One region of the Pseudonocardia sp. UM4_GMWB1 genome, then DNA from elsewhere that is predicted to be linked to it. Evidence: riboswitches for the same ligand, from Rfam matches in the RefSeq annotation. Region 1 holds a riboswitch; each other region holds the start of a gene.
What was found. A riboswitch is a leader RNA that binds a small molecule or an ion and turns the genes downstream of it on or off. The one in region 1 is predicted to bind cobalamin.
Positions count from the first base shown of each region.

Region 2: another riboswitch for cobalamin. It lies ahead of DMP15_RS05230 (ribonucleoside-diphosphate reductase subunit alpha); the one in region 1 lies ahead of DMP15_RS11955 (hypothetical protein).
Region 3: another riboswitch for cobalamin. It lies ahead of metE (5-methyltetrahydropteroyltriglutamate--homocysteine S-methyltransferase); the one in region 1 lies ahead of DMP15_RS11955 (hypothetical protein).

Region 1 covers NZ_QJPN01000001.1:2,456,298-2,461,444, forward strand. Annotated here, with positions in the region: gene DMP15_RS11950 (chloride channel protein) at 1-1,540, shown strand, start outside; cobalamin riboswitch at 1,538-1,723, shown strand; gene DMP15_RS11955 (hypothetical protein) at 1,759-2,130, shown strand; gene DMP15_RS11960 (DNA polymerase IV) at 2,150-3,610, opposite strand; gene DMP15_RS11965 (4'-phosphopantetheinyl transferase family protein) at 3,618-4,325, opposite strand; gene DMP15_RS11970 (hypothetical protein) at 4,449-4,658, opposite strand; gene DMP15_RS11975 (FAD-dependent oxidoreductase) at 4,915-5,147, shown strand, end outside.
Region 2 covers NZ_QJPN01000001.1:1,059,382-1,064,528, reverse strand. Annotated here, with positions in the region: gene DMP15_RS05240 (ABC transporter substrate-binding protein) at 1-975, shown strand, start outside; gene DMP15_RS05235 (class I SAM-dependent methyltransferase) at 976-1,725, opposite strand; cobalamin riboswitch at 1,895-2,099, shown strand; gene DMP15_RS05230 (ribonucleoside-diphosphate reductase subunit alpha) at 2,230-5,147, shown strand, end outside.
Region 3 covers NZ_QJPN01000001.1:1,049,043-1,054,189, forward strand. Annotated here, with positions in the region: gene DMP15_RS05185 (AAA family ATPase) at 1-253, opposite strand, end outside; gene mdo (NDMA-dependent methanol dehydrogenase) at 389-1,681, opposite strand; cobalamin riboswitch at 1,916-2,123, shown strand; gene metE (5-methyltetrahydropteroyltriglutamate--homocysteine S-methyltransferase) at 2,251-4,560, shown strand; gene DMP15_RS05200 (ABC transporter substrate-binding protein) at 4,651-5,147, shown strand, end outside.

The sequences.
Region 1 (5,147 bases):
GCTCGTCGGCCTGGCGACGGTCATCGGGATCGGTGCCGGCATCGGGTCGGTGCTGTTCCACGAGCTGATCCTCGGTGTCACCTGGCTGGTCACCGGCCGGGAGGACTTCTCCGACGCCGGCCGGGTCGCCTCGCCGCACCTGCCCGGGCTGGGGGTCTGGTTCCTGCTCGTCGCCCCGGTGCTCGGCGGCCTCGTGTACGGCCCGCTGGTCCAGCGGTTCGCGCCGGAGGCCCGCGGGCACGGGGTGCCGGAGGTGATGCTCGCCGTCGCGCGCCGGGGCGGGCGGATCCCGGCCACCGTCGCCGCGGTGAAGGCGCTCGCGTCGGGGATCTGCATCGGCACCGGCGGCTCCGTCGGCCGGGAGGGCCCGATCGTGCAGATCGGCTCCGCGCTCGGCTCGGCCATCGGGCAGTGGCTGCGGGTGCCCGCCACCCGGCTGGTCCTGATGGTCGCCTGCGGCGCCGCGGGCGGGATCTCCGCGACGTTCGACGCCCCGATCTCCGGGGTGGTGTTCGGCCTGGAGCTGATCCTGCGGTCGTTCAGCGCCGAGGCCTTCGGCGTGCTGGTGATCAGCTCCGTGGTCGCGAACGTCGTCGCCGAGGTGATCGCCGGGGACCGCGCGATCCTGACCCTGCCGCACTTCGACCTGGGCAGCCCCGCCCAGCTGCCGCTCTATGCGCTGCTCGGGCTGCTCGCCGGGCTGCTGGGCTGGGCCTTCGCCCGCATCCTCTACGCCGTCGAGGACGCCTGCGACGCCGTCTGGCGCGGCCCGGAATGGCTGCGCCCGGCCGTCGGCGGGCTGCTGCTCGGCGGGCTGCTGCTGGCGCTGCCCCAGATGTACGGCGTGGGCTACCCGGTGCTGGAGGCCGCGATCGGCGGCCGGTACGTCGTCGGGTTCCTGCTCCTGCTCGTCGTCGGGAAGATCCTCGCCTCCAGTCTCACCATCGGCATCGGCGGGTCCGGCGGGGTCTTCGCGCCGTCGCTGTTCGTCGGCGGCACCGCCGGGACCGCTTTCGGCTACGCCGCCGCGGCCCTGTTCCCGGCGCTCGACCTGCACCCCGGCGCGTTCGGCCTGGTCGGCATGGCGGCGGTGTTCGCGGGGGCCGCGCACGCCCCGATCACCGCGGTGCTCATCGTGTTCGAGCTCACCGGCGACTACGCCCTGATCCTGCCGCTGATGGCCGCCGTCGTCCTGGCAACCGGCCTGTCCAACCTGGTGTCGCGGGACAACATCTACACGCTCAAGCTGCTGCGACGCGGGATCGACCTCGCCGCCGACACCCCGACCGACGAGGCGCTGCGCCGGGTCGTCGTCGCCCAGGTGATGCGGCCCGCCGACGGCACGACGCCCGACCCGGAGCTGCCCGTCCTGGACCCGGACGGCTCCGTGCACGACGTCCTCGGGGTGCTCGCCGCGCACCGGGGTGCGGCGCTGCCCGTGCGGGAGGGGCCGGACGGGCCGCTGCTCGGGACGCTGACCGAGCACGACCTGCTCGACCATCTGCGGGGAGTGGCCGGGCGCGGGACGGTTGACCGCTGACCCGGTCGCGTGATGGGCTCCGGCCGACGACGAACAGGAAGCCGGTGCGAGTCCGGCGCGGTCCCGCCACTGTCACCGGGGAGTGCCCTCCCCACACCGGCGCCACCGCCCGCGAGGGTGGGAAGGCCGGGGAGGGCGTACCGATCCGGGAGCCAGGACACTGCCCGTCGTCGCGGATTCCCACTGATGAGGGCGCGGACCCTCGAGGAGGACATGCGATGAGCCACGACCTGGTGGTGCTCGGTACCGATCCGTCCGGCGACGACGCGCCCCGCACGGGTGCGCACGACCTGCTGGCGGAGGCCGGGACGGTCTTCGCCTTCCCGCAGGCCGAGTCGACCGCCCTGTTCTACGCCGAGGCGTGGCGGGTCGAGCCGGTCACGCCGCGCGACGCCGTCGCCCGGATCGGGGCCTGGGCCGCCGCCGGGCCCGCCGAGGCCGCGGTGCTGCTGGTCGGGGGCGACCCCGCGGCCGACGCCGCGCTCGGCGCCGTCCTCGACGGGCTGGCCCGCACCGCTCCCGCGCTGCGCGCCCGGATCGCCGAGGGCAGCCGCGTCGCACCGCCGCACCGCAGCCCGCTGATCGGCTGAACCCACCCGGGGCCCGGGCTCAGGCCCGCCAGCTGCCCAGCGGGTCGGCCCGGGTGAGGTCCGGGTCGGCGGCGTCGAACGTGCGGGTGCGTCCGGGGCCGGTGAGCGCGGTCTCGAACCGCACGGTGACCCGCCCGTGCCCGGCGCCCTGGACCCAGCCGTGGCCGTGCTCGGGGTGGGCGACGTCGTCGCCGGCGCGCCACGGCCGGTCCGGGTTGGGTTCGCGGTCGGGCCGGTCCGGGCGGAGCGGCCCGACCGCGTCGCCGGGCTCCTCGGTCGCGCCGGCCCCGCCGGCTGCGTCGTTCTCCGGGGATGCGTCGAGCACGGTCGCCCCCGCCGCGGCGGCCGGGCCGGCGGTCGCGGGCGGTGAGTCGGGGGCCTGGGCCGTCGTCCACCCGCTCTCCGAGGGCACCGCGTCGAACAGCGCCAGTGGCGGCTCGTCGCCGAAGCCGGACACCGACACCCCCAGCAGCCGCACCCCGCCCTCGCCGACGGCGCCCTCGGCCAGCCGTCGGGCCACCGCGACCAGGGTCGCCAGGTCCCGGGTCCCGAAGGGGGTCGTCTCGGACCGGGTGTGGGTGGCGAAGTCCCCGGTCCGCGCCTTCACCGTGACGGTGCGGGCGGTCCGGCCGTCGGCGACCAGGCGCCGGTGCACGGCGACGCAGATCGACTCCACCGCGGTGTGCACCGCGCTCATCGCGGTCAGGTCGGTGTCGAAGGTCGTCTCCGCGCTGATCTGCTTGGCCGCGCCGCGCGGGGCGACCGGACGGTCGTCGACACCGCGGGCCAGGCGGTGCAGCTCGGACCCGACGGCACCGCCCAGCACCCCGGCGACCTCGCGGGCGTCCATCGCGGCGAGCTGTCCGATCGTCTCGATCCCGATCTTCCGCAGCGCCTCGCCGGAGACCGGTCCGATGCCCCAGAGCGACCGCACCGGGAGCGGGTCGAGCACGGCGGCCTGCTCGGCGTGGGCGATCACCCGCAGCCCGTCCGGCTTGGCCAGCTCGGAGGCGATCTTCGCGACCTGCTTGCCCGACCCGGCCCCCACCGAGGCGGGCAGCCCGGTGCGCTCGCGCACCGCGCCGCGCAGCCGGGTGCCCCACTCCCGCACCCGGTCCGGGGAGGCCCCCACGAGGTCGGGCGGCTCCACGAACGCCTCGTCGACCGACACCGGCTCGAGCACCGGGGAGAACTCGCCGAGGACGGCCATGACCTCCTCGGACAGCGCCTTGTACAGCGAGAACCGGGGCGGCAGGACGGTCGCGTGCGGGCAGCGCCGCCGCGCCTGCCCCATCGGCATCGCCGAGCGGGCCCCGAACACCCGCGCCTGGTAGCTCGCCCCCGCGACGACGCCGCGCGGTCCCGCGCCGCCGACCAGGACCGGCCGGTCGGCCAGGGTGGGCCGGGTCAGCTGCTCGACCGAGGCGAAGAACGCGTCCATGTCGAGATGCAGCACCCAGCGGTCGGCCGCCGCGGTCACCTCACCATCACCCGTGCATCGTGCCCCGGCGCACCGACAGGACCGCGTCGCCGTCGGCGACGGTGACGACCGGGGCCACCGGCCCCGCCCCGGCGACGGCGCCCGGGTGGTCGTCGAGGCCGGTGGCGACGTCGGCGACCCACCAGTTCCCGCCGGTGCCGGTCCAGCCCAGCACCCGGGCCGGGGCGTGCGGCGGGGACAGCGTGATCGCGTCCATCGGGCTCGACAGGCCCTCGCCGGTGGCCTTGAGCAGCGCCTCCTTGCGGGTCCAGGTGACCAGGAACCCGGTGCCGTCGGGCGTGCCCGCGGCGAGCTCGGCGGGGGAGAGGGCGTGCCGGACGAGGCCGTCGAGGCCGGACAGCGGGCGGTGCGCCTCGACGTCGACGCCGACCGGGCCGGTCCCGACCGCGACGCCGACCAGCGCGCCGGAGTGGGTCAGCGAGAAGCCGGGGTCGTCGCCGCGCCCGGCCAGGCGCGGCTTGCCGTGCGGCTCTCCGCAGCGACAGGTCCGGTCCAGGACGAGCGCGGCGGGGTCGGTGTCGAGCCGCTCGGCGAGCACGAGCCGGGCCAGGGCGTGCGCGGCGAGGTAGCGGGCGCGGTCCTCGTGCCTGCGCAGTGCGAGGAGCCGCTCACGTTCATGGGCGTCCAGCAGTGCGACGAGGTCGGCGCGGTCGCCGGGATCGGCCGGGGCGGCCCACCAGACGGTGACGGTCACGGCGTCCAGCCTTCCACGACGCCCCCGCGCCGGGCCGCACCGCCGGGAGTGATCACGGATCGGGCACGCGGAGGGTCGCCCGCCGACGTCCCCGGTGCCCGATCCGTGATCGTGCCCGTGCTCTCAGCCGCTGCGGCGGGCGGCGAAGTCCGTGCGGACGTGGGCCGGGCGGGCCTGCGGGGCCGGCCCTGCCGTGCGCGGTGCCGGCGGGCCGTCCGGCGCGCCGGACCGGCCGCGCCTCGCCGCGCGACGCTCGGCGCGGTTGGCGGGGGTGGGCGCCCCGGCGGGATCGGTGTCGGCGGTGGGGACAGGGGTGTGGCGGGTCGTGGGCATACGACCTCCTCGGAGCATCGGATCGGACTCGGACCGGGTGCGGAGGGCTGGTGACACACGCGGGGACGCCGGAAGGGCCGCACGAGGGCGGCGACGGTTCCGGGCCCGGTGGACGTCACGGGCCGGCGGCGGAGGGCGCGGAGGTCGACTCCGCGGGCCGCTCAGAGGAACCGGATCAGCATGGCGGCGACGCTACGACGACCGCCCGGCCGGGGCCACCGGTTTTCCCCGGGACCGCCGACCTATCGTCGCGGGCATGGAGACGGCGGACGTGCTGGTGGTCGGCGGCGGCATCGCCGGGGTGTCGGTCGCGTGGGAGCTGGCCGCGCACGCCCGCGTCGTGCTGACCGAGGCCGAGCAGGACCTGCCGGTCCACTCCACCGCCCGCTCGGCCGCCACCTACATCCCCGGTCACGGCTCCGGCCCGTTCCGCGCGCTGATCGACGCCTCCGGGCCGCGGTTCGCTGCGCTGCCCGAGCAGCTCGGCAC
Region 2 (5,147 bases), 1.4 Mb from region 1:
GACCGTCCGAACGGGACCGGGCCGTTCCGGCTCGCGTCGTTCACCCCGGGCGGGTCCACCGTCTACACCGCGTCGGAGGACCATTGGGACGGCGCGCCCGGCGTACGTGAGCTGGAGTTCCTTCCCGTCGACGACGAGGCCGCCCGGATCGGCGCCCTGCTGTCCGGCCAGGTGCACTATGCCCACGACCTCACCCCCACCGGCGCCGCCCGGCTGGGGGGCGAGCAGCGCGCCTCGGCGCTGTCCGCGCCGGCCTCGGCGAGCCAGTTCCTGGTGATGCGGGTGGACCGGGCACCGTTCTCCGACCCGCGGTTGCGCGAGGCGGTGCGGCTGGGCATCGACCGCGAGGAGCTCGTGCGGGTCGTGCTGCTCGGGCGCGGCCGGGTCGGCGACGACATGTTCGGCCAGGGACTGCGCTACCACCCGGCGGGGGTGGGCCCGGTGGCACGGGACGTCGCGCGGGCCCGCGCGCTCGTCACCGAGGCCGGGGCACAGGGGGCGGCGATCGAGCTGCAGACCAGCGGCGCCGACCCGACCTTCGACGCCGCCACCGCACTCGTCGCGCGCCAGCTCGGCGAGGTCGGGCTGCGGGTCACGGCACGGCCGCTGCCGTCGTCGGGCTACTTCCGGGCCATCCGGCAGCAGGGCGTGTTCTCCCAGAACAGCACCGGCTCGCTGCCGATCCCGGACTACATCGGACGCCGGATGCTGACCAGCACCCCGACCTACGACTTCACCGGCTACCGCAGCCCGGAGATCGACCGCCTCTACCACTCCGCCGTCGCCACCACCGACGACGCCGCGCGCACCGACGCGTTCGCCCGGATCCTCGGTCTGCTGCGCGCCGAGTCGGGCGCCCTGGTGTGGGGTGTGCGGGACTGGAACGTCGGCGTGGCGGCCGGGCTCACCGGACTGGAGGCGGCCCGGCCGAACACGTTCGCCTGGGCGAACTTCGCGCGCGCCCGGCTCGGGTGATCAGCGGATCGCGACCAGGGTCCGCCGGTCGAAGGTCTGGGTGAGCGTCCCGACCTCGGCGAACCCGGCGCCGGACAGCGCCTGCTCCCAGGCCGGTAGCGACGACCCGCCGGTGACCCGGTCGGCGAAGCGGCGCTCCCGCTCGGCGAACCCGTCGGCCAGGGCGGGCTCGTCGGCGAGCGCGTCCCACCAGGTCCGGAAGTCCTCACCGGTCGCCAGTCCCCGGTCGGTGCGCTCGACCCGCAGGGTCCGGGTCAGCTCGGCCAGGCGCGGCCGGGCGGGGTCGGCGAGCAGGGTGTCGACGTTCACGAACACCCCGCCGGGGCGCAGCACGGACGCGAGGCGCTGCGCGAGCCCGGGCAGCGCGTGCTCGGGCAGCCAGTGCAGGGCGGTGGCCGAGACGGCCGCGTCGAACGGCCCGCCGCCGACGGCGTCGGTCCACCCGGGACGCGCGAGGTCCGCGTCGACCCAGCGGACGCGCTCGCCGGTGGTCCGCCGGGCCAGCTCCAGCATGACCGGGTCGACGTCGACGCCGACCACCTCGGCACCGGTCCAGCGCGCCGCCGCGCGGGCCGCGAACGACCCGGGCCCACAGGCGAGGTCGAGCAGCCGGGCGGGGGTGCCGGCGAGCCGGTCGACGACGTCGAGCGCCAGGGCGAACAGCGCCTCCCGGTCGGGGATGTAGCGCTCCTGCTGGGCGTCCCACCGGCGCAGCCAGTGCTCGGCGTCGAGGTCCGTCCCGGTGGTCATCGCACTCTCCTGCACAACGGTGGCAACAGTGCGGCCGACGGTATCCGCGCGGACCCGTCGAACGGAAGGGACCGCCGGGCCCGTGACCGGCGACGTTCACCGTGCGTGACTCGATGGTCGTCGAAACCGGAACCGATAGGGGGGTCGATCGTGTCCGGACCCCAGATGTAGTGTCCGGGGCGCTGGTGGTTCACCGGTCCGCACGGGCCGGTGAGGCAAGAGGGAACCCGGTGGGAATCCGGGACTGCCCCGCAGCGGTGAACGGGAACGACCGCCGTCAACAGCACTGGGAGACCTCTCCCGGGAAGCGACGGCCAGTAGGTGTGTGCAGTGCGCCCGTGAGTCCGAAGACCTGCCGCCGGTGCGCGTGCCGACCGGCGCGCGCTGCTCCGGGGCCTCGTGGGACGGCGCCAGGGTGCGGTGGGCCGCCGACGACACGCCGACCCACCGCCTCCTCGTACCGCGCCCGCCCCGGAGGGACGGCGACTCGCGAGGAGAGAGCCCGTGACGGCTTCCACCGCTGCACCGGCAGCAGCACCACCGGCCCTGCGCGTCATCCGGCGCGACGGGTCCGAGACCGGGTTCGACGCCACGAAGATCTCGGTGGCGACGACCAAGGCGTTCCTGGCGGTCGAGGGGGACTCGGGCGCGGCGTCGTCGCGGCTGCACCACCTCGTGGCCGGACTGACCGACCAGGTCGTCGCGGCGCTGACCCGGCACCCGGCGCGCGCCGTGCACGTCGAGCAGATCCAGGACCAGGTCGAGCTGGCCCTGATGCGCGGAGGCCACCACAAGGTCGCCCGCTCCTACGTGCTCTACCGCGAGCAGCAGGCCCGGGCCCGCGCGCACGACGGCGGGGACACCGCCGCCGCGGACGCCCCGGTCGTGCATGTCACCCACCCCGACGGCAGCCGGGCCCCGCTGGACCGGGTCCGCGTCGCCGCGGTGCTCGACGAGGCCTGCGCCGGCGTCGAGGGCGTGACCCCGGACAGGGTGCTCGCCGAGCTGGACCGCACCGTCTACGACGGCATCACCGCCGACGAGCTGGCCCAGGCCCTCGTCCTGGCCGCGCGCACGCTGGTCGAGCGCGAGCCCGCGTACTCCCTGGTGGCCTCGCGGCTGCTGCTGGACCGGCTGCGCGCCGAGGCCGTGTCGCACCTGTCGGGCGCCCGGGAGACCCCGGACCACGCGACGATGGCCGGGCGGTACGCGGCCTACACGAAGGACTACCTGCGCCATGCCATCGCGATCGGCCTGGTCGACCCCGAGCTCGCGACCTTCGACCTGGAGCGGGTCACCGCCGCGATCCGCCCCGAGCGCGACCTGCAGATCGGCTTCCTCGGCCTGCAGACCCTCTACGACCGCTACTTCCTGCACGAGCGCGGCGTGCGCTTCGAGCTGCCGCAGGCGTTCTTCCTGCGGGTCGCGATGGGGCTGGCGGTCCGCGAGGTCGACCGCGAGGCGCGGGCGGTCGAGTTCTACGAGCTGCTGTCGCGCTTCGACTTCATGGCCTCGACCCCGACGCTGTTCAACTCGGGCACCACCCGCCCCCAGCTGTCGTCGTGCTTCCTCACCACCGTCGACGACGACCTGGAGTCGATCTTCGGCGGCTACCGCAACAACGCGCTGCTGGCGAAGTACTCCGGCGGGCTGGGCAACGACTGGACCCCGGTCCGGGGGCTCGGCGCGCACATCCGGGGCACGAACGGCGTCTCCCAGGGCGTGGTGCCGTTCCTCAAGATCGCCGGGGACACCGCCGTCGCGGTGAACCAGGGCGGCAAGCGCAAGGGCGCCGCGTGCGCCTACCTGGAGACGTGGCACGTCGACATCGAGGAGTTCCTCGACCTGCGCAAGAACACCGGCGACGACCGTCGCCGCACCCACGACATGAACACCGCGAACTGGGTGCCCGACGAGTTCCTGCGCCGCGTGCAGGCCGACGGCGAGTGGACCCTGTTCTCCCCGGACGAGGTCCCCGACCTGCACGACCTCTACGGCACCGCGTTCGCCGAGCGCTACCGCGCCTACGAGGCGGCCGCGGCGCGCGGTGAGGTGCGGGTGCACCGCACGGTGCGCGCGGTCGAGCTGTGGCGGCGGATGCTGACCATGCTGTTCGAGACCGGGCACCCGTGGATCACGTTCAAGGACCCGTGCAACCTGCGCAGCCCGCAGCAGCACGCGGGCGTGGTGCACTCGTCGAACCTGTGCACCGAGATCACCCTCAACACCCGCGCCGGCGACGAGGGCGAGGTCGCGGTCTGCAACCTCGGCTCGGTGAACCTGGCCGCGCACGTCACGCCGGACGGGCTCGACGCGGACAAGCTGCGCCGCACGGTGACCACCGCGGTGCGGATGCTCGACAACGTGGTGGACATCAACTTCTACACGATTCCCGAAGCCCGCCGGTCCAACCTGCGTCACCGCCCGGTCGGCCTGGGCATGATGGGCTTCTCCGACGCGCTGTTCACCCAGCGCATCGCGCCCGGCAGCGACGCGGCGGTGCAGTTCGCCGACCGCAGCGCGGAGGCGCTGTCGTTCCACGCGATCACCGCCTCGTCGGACCTGGCGGTCGAGCGCGGCCGCTACGCCAGCTTCGACGGGTCGCTGTGGAGCCGCGGGATCCTGCCGCTGGACTCGCTCGAGCTGCTGGCCGCGGCCCGCGGCGACGGCGAGCTCGACGTCGACCGGTCGTCCACGCTGGACTGGGCATCGCTGCGGGAGAAGGTCGTCGCACAAGGGATGCGCAACTCCAACGTCCTCGCGATCGCACCCACCGCGACGATCTCGAACATCTGCGGGGTCGGGCAGTCGATCGAGCCGATCCACCTCAACCTCTACGTGAAGTCGAACATGTCCGGCGACTTCACGGTGATCAACCCGCACCTGGTCCGCGACCTCAAGGACCGCGGGCTGTGGGACGAGGTGATGGTCGCCGACCTCAAGTACTTCGACGGGTCGCTGGCCGAGATCGACCGGGTCCCCGCCGACCTGAAGGAGCTCTACGCGACCGCGTTCGAGATCGAGCCGCGCTGGCTCGTGGCCGCCGCCTCGCGCCGGCAGAAGTGGCTGGACCAAGCGCAGTCGCTGAACCTCTACCTCGCCGCCCCCAGCGGCCGGGCGCTCGACGAGCTCTACCGCCTCGCCTGGCGCTCCGGGCTCAAGACCACCTACTACCTGCGCACCCGCGCGGCGACGTCGGTGGAGAAGTCCACCCTCACCGGCACCGACGGCCGGCTGACCGGCGTGCCGAGCACCCCGGCCGCCGCCCCCGCCGCGTCGCCCACGGCCGGGGTGCCCGCGGTCCCGGCCACCACCGTGCCCGCCACCGCCGTGCCCGCCACCGCCGTGCCCGCCACCGCCCCCGACCTCGATCCGGGCCGTGCCTGCTCGGTCGACGACCCCGACTGCGAGGCCTGCCAGTG
Region 3 (5,147 bases), 1.4 Mb from region 1:
GGCGCAGCAGCCGGCGCCCGGTGGCGACGGCGAGCATCTTCGCCAGCTCGGTCTTGCCGACCCCGGCGGGCCCCTCCAGCAGCAGCGGCTTGTCCAGCCGGGTCAGCAGGAACACCGTCGTGGCCAGGCGGGTGTCGGCGATGTAGCCCTGCTCCCGCAGGGTCTCGATCACCTGGTCGACGGACTCGAACGGACCGGTCGAGGCGACGGCGTCCGCCGCCTCGGTCACAGTGGGGACGACAGCCTCGGACACGCGGATATCTCCTTCGCGGGCCGCACCGGCTCTGGTGCGGAGAGAGCGGGGCCGCAGCCAGCGGGCCCACCCACCCGAGTATCACCTCGGATGGCTGGGCCCGCTGGTGCGACGGTGGACGTACTGACCTGCGGATCAGGTCAGCAGGTCGTCCAGGTCACCGTTGATGGAGTGGTCGACGACCGGGCGGACGGTCTCGAACGTGCACTCCTTCGGGTTGCCCGGGGTGCAGGCGTCGCCGAGGACGTGGTTGGTGATCCGGTCGACGTCGGCCGCGTCACCGACGATGGTGGGCGCGTTCTCGTAGAACTTGGTCGGGCCGGTGCCCAGCCGGTTCTTCGAGTAGGTGTCCTGCTTGACGTCGGCGAACTTCTCCGGGATGCCCACGTCGCGCAGCAGCCGGATGGAGGCGGCGAGCGCGGCGTCGGCGGCCTGCGGCTTGGTCATGCCGCGGGTGTCGACCCCCATCGCCTCGGCGATGTCGGCGAAGCGCTCGTACACGACGGGCATGTTGAACGCCCACACGCGGGGCAGCGCGATGGCGTTGTTCAGGCCGTGGTGGGTGTCGTAGAACGCCGACACCGCGTGGCTGATCGAGTGGATGATGCCGAGGCCACCGGAGTTGAACGCCTGGGCGGCGATGTACTGCGCGTACATCATGCCCTCGCGGCCGGAGAGCTCCTGGCCGTTCCAGACGGCCTTGCGCAGGTTCTGCGAGGTCAGCTTGATCGCGTGCAGCGCGTTGCCCAGCGACGGCTGGAAGTCCAGCCGCGAGACGTAGGGCTCCGAGGCGTGCGCGAGCACGTCGAACCCGCACTGCGCGGTGTAGTCGATCGGGCAGTCGTAGTAGAGCACCGGGTCGTCGATCGCCAGGGTGGTGACCGAGGCGTCGTCGAACGCGACGTACTTGTGCGGGTTGTCGGGGTCGGTCGTGGTGTCGGTGATGACGTAGGCCCACGAGGTCTCCGAGCCGGTGCCGGCCGTGGTGGAGACCGCGATGTGCGGCGGGTTGGCCGGGTTCTCGGACTTGTTGAAGCCCTCGAACTCGTTGACGTTGCGGCCGTCGTGCGCGACCGAGATGCGCGCGCCCTTGCAGGCGTCGTGCGAGGAGCCGCCGCCGATGGAGACGAACGAGTCGCAGTTGTTCTGCTGGTAGAGGCCCACAGCGTCCATGACGTTGTAGTCCTTGGGGTTCGACTCGACCTTGTCGTACAGCACGACCTCGAGGCCGTGGTACTTCATCGACTCGACGATCTTGTGGACGATGTCGGTGCCCCGCAGGCCCGACGTCATGACCAGGGTCTTCTTGAAGCCCAGCTTCAGGGCCTCCGGGCCGATGAGCTCGTGCGACCCCGGACCCATGAGCGCACGGGGGAACGGGTGGAACTCCTTGATGGGGAACGGCTTGAGCAGCTCGTCTACCTGCATGTCAGCCCTTTCTGAGGCAGGTGGATGGGTCGAGACCGCACGCTATGACCCCTGTGGCCGCGGGCACAGGGGTCATCGCCATTACCCCTCGGGAGACCGGGCAGGTTCCCCCTCCGAACGGAGGGGAGCAGGGTGAGGTCGCCCTCGACCCGGTCGCCGGGGAGGGCGTGGCAGTACTGCCAATGTATGGCAACAGGGACAGCTCGGCAACAGTCTGCACGGCCGGGGCCGCGGTAGTGTCGGCTCGCCGACGGTTCGTGCCGGTCCGATAACGGGCGTCACGAGGCAAGAGGGAACCCGGTGGGAATCCGGGACTGCCCCGCAGCGGTGAACGGGAACGACCGCCGTCAACAGCACTGGGAGCGATCCCGGGAAGCGACGGCCAGTAGGAGCGTGCAGTGCGCCCGTGAGTCCGAAGACCTGCCGCCGGTGCGTGCGCCGTCCGGCGTGCGCGGATCCGTGGCCTCGCGGGAGGGCCGGGCGGACGACCGGGCACCGTCGTGCCCGGCGGTCGCAGGCGCCCCGTGCCGGCGACGGGTCCTCCACCGCACTCGCGAGGAGAGAGGGCCGTGAGCATTCCTTCCAGCAGCACCATCGGCAGCACCGTCCTGGGGTACCCCAGGATCGGACCGGACCGGGAGCTCAAGCGGGCGACCGAGTCGTACTGGGCCGGGCGGACCGACGCGTCCGCACTACGCGACGTCGCCGCCGGGCTGCGCCGCGACACCTGGACCGGGCTGCGCGACGCCGGGCTCGGCTCGGTGCCGGGCAACACGTTCTCGTTCTACGACCACGTCGGAGACACCGCGCTGGCGGTCGGGGCGGTGCCGGAGCGCTTCGCCCGCGTCACCGACCCGCTGGAGCGGCTGTTCGCGATGGCCCGCGGCCGCACCGGCGCCCCGGCCTGCGAGATGACCAAGTGGTTCGACACGAACTACCACTACCTGGTCCCCGAGGTCGGCCCGGACACCCGGCTCGCGCCGGGCAGCCGCAAGGCCCTCGACGAGTTCTGCGAGGCCCTGCGCAGCGGGATCACCACCCGTCCGGTGCTGGTCGGGCCGGTGACCTTCCTGCTGCTGTCCAAGCCGGCCGGCGGCGCACCGGCGGGCTTCCGCCCGCTGGACCTGCTCGGACCGCTGGTCGAGGTCTACCGCGACCTGCTCGCCGAGCTCGCCGAGGCGGGAGCGGAGTGGGTGCAGCTCGACGAGCCCGCCTTCGCCGCCGACCGGACGCCGGAGGAGGTCGCGGCGCTGCGCCGGGCCTACGACCGGCTCGCCTCGGCGACCCGGCGGCCCAAGATCCTCGTCGCGTCGTACTTCGGGGAGCTGGGACCCGCCCTGCCCGCGCTCGCCGCCACGGCCGTCGAGGGGCTGGCGCTCGACCTCGTCGCGGGGGCCACCGACCTGGACGCCCTCGATGCGGGAGACCCGGCGGTCCCGGGGCTGGACCGGAAGGTGGTGCTGGCCGGCGTCGTCGACGGGCGCAACGTGTGGCGCACCGACCTGGACCGGGCACTGGCGACGGCGCAGCGGCTGGTCGGCGTGGCGGGGCGGGTCGAGGTCTCGACGTCGTGCTCGTTGCTGCACGTCCCCTACGACCTGACCGCGGAGACGGCTCTGCCCGGCGACGTCGTCGACATGCTGGCGTTCGCCCGGCAGAAGGTCACCGAGGTCGTGCTGCTCGGGCGGGCCCTGCGCGAGGGACCCGACGCGGTCGCGGCGGAGCTCGACGCCGCACGGGCCGTCCGGGAGCGGGTCGCCGCCACCGCGCGCCGCGACGAGCGGGTGCGGTCCCGGCTCGACGCGCTCGGCCCCGACCACTACCGGCGCAGTCACGGCGACGTCCGGGCGACGGTCCAGCGCGCGGCGCTCGGCCTGCCCGTCGTTCCCACGACGACGATCGGTTCTTTCCCGCAGACCGCGCAGATCCGGCGCGACCGGGCCGCGCACCGCTCCGGTGTGATCGACACCGGCACCTACGCCGAGCGGATGCGCCAGGAGATCGTCCGCGTGGTGCGGCTGCAGGAGGACATCGGGCTCGACGTCCTGGTGCACGGTGAGCCCGAGCGCAACGACATGGTCCAGTACTTCGCCGAGCACCTCGACGGCTTCGCCACCACCGAGCACGGCTGGGTGCAGTCCTACGGCTCGCGGTGCGTGCGCCCGCCGATCCTGCACTCGGACGTGTCCCGGCCCCGGCCGATCACGGTGGAGTGGGCGCGGTTCGCCCAGTCGCTGTCCGACGCGCTGGTCAAGGGGATGCTGACCGGCCCGGTGACGATCCTGGCCTGGTCGTTCGTGCGTGACGACCAGCCGCTGGGTGACACCGCCCGGCAGGTGGGGCTGGCCCTGCGCGACGAGGTAGGAGACCTGGAGGCCGCCGGGATCCGGATCATCCAGGTCGACGAGCCCGCGCTGCGCGAGCTGCTGCCCCTGCACGAGCGGGACCGGCCCGGGTACCTGGACTGGGCGGTGGACGCGTTCCGGCTGGCCGTCGGGGCCGTCGCCGACGCCACCCAGATCCACACCCACCTCTGCTATTCCGAGTTCGGCGAGGTGGTGGGGGCGATCGACGGGCTCGACGCCGACGTCACCACCGTCGAGGCGGCCCGGTCGCGGATGGAGGTGCTGGCCGACCTCGGACCGGGGGTCCCGCGCGGGCTCGGCCCGGGCGTCTACGACGTCCACTCACCCGAGGTGCCCGGCACCGACGAGCTGGTCGAGCAGCTCGGCGCGGCCCTGCGCCACATCGGACCGGACCGGCTGTGGGCCAACCCGGACTGCGGGCTGAAGACCCGCGGTGAGGCGGAGACGGTGGCGGCCCTGACCAACCTGGTCGCCGCGGCCCGCCTGGTCCGGGACTCGGCGACGACCGGCTGAGCCCGCGTCGCGACGCCCCGCGGCTCCCCGGCCGCGGGGCGTTGCTCACGCGCCATTGATTGAACAGATGATCAGATGTAGTCATATGGAGTGTTCGCACGAAAGATGGCCGCGCTGCTCGCGGCCGCCGCCCTGGTGCTGACCGGCTGTGGTGCCGGCACCGGCGGCGCCGGGACCCCGGACCCGGCCGGTGAGCTGACCGTGGCCCTGCAGTTCCCGCCGCGCGCCGACTACGCCTTCGACGCCGACGACGGCGCCCGGCTGCAGTCCCTCGGCGTCGCCGAGACCCTGACCACTGTCGACGCCGACGCCCGCCCGGCGCCGATGCTCGCGACGGGCTGGGAGCAGCAGGGCAACGCCTGGCGGGTCACCCTGCGCCAGGACGTGCGGTTCCACGACGGCACCCCGCTCACCCCGGACGCCGTCGTCACGGCGTTGCGCTACGTCGCGGGCGTCGAGGCCCCGCCGCGGGCGATCCGGGGCATCGGCTTCGCCGTCGCCCCCGACGGCGCCGACGCCGTGCGGATCACCACCACCGAGCCCGACCCGGTGATGCCGCTGCGCCTGTCCAGCGGCAACCTCGGCAT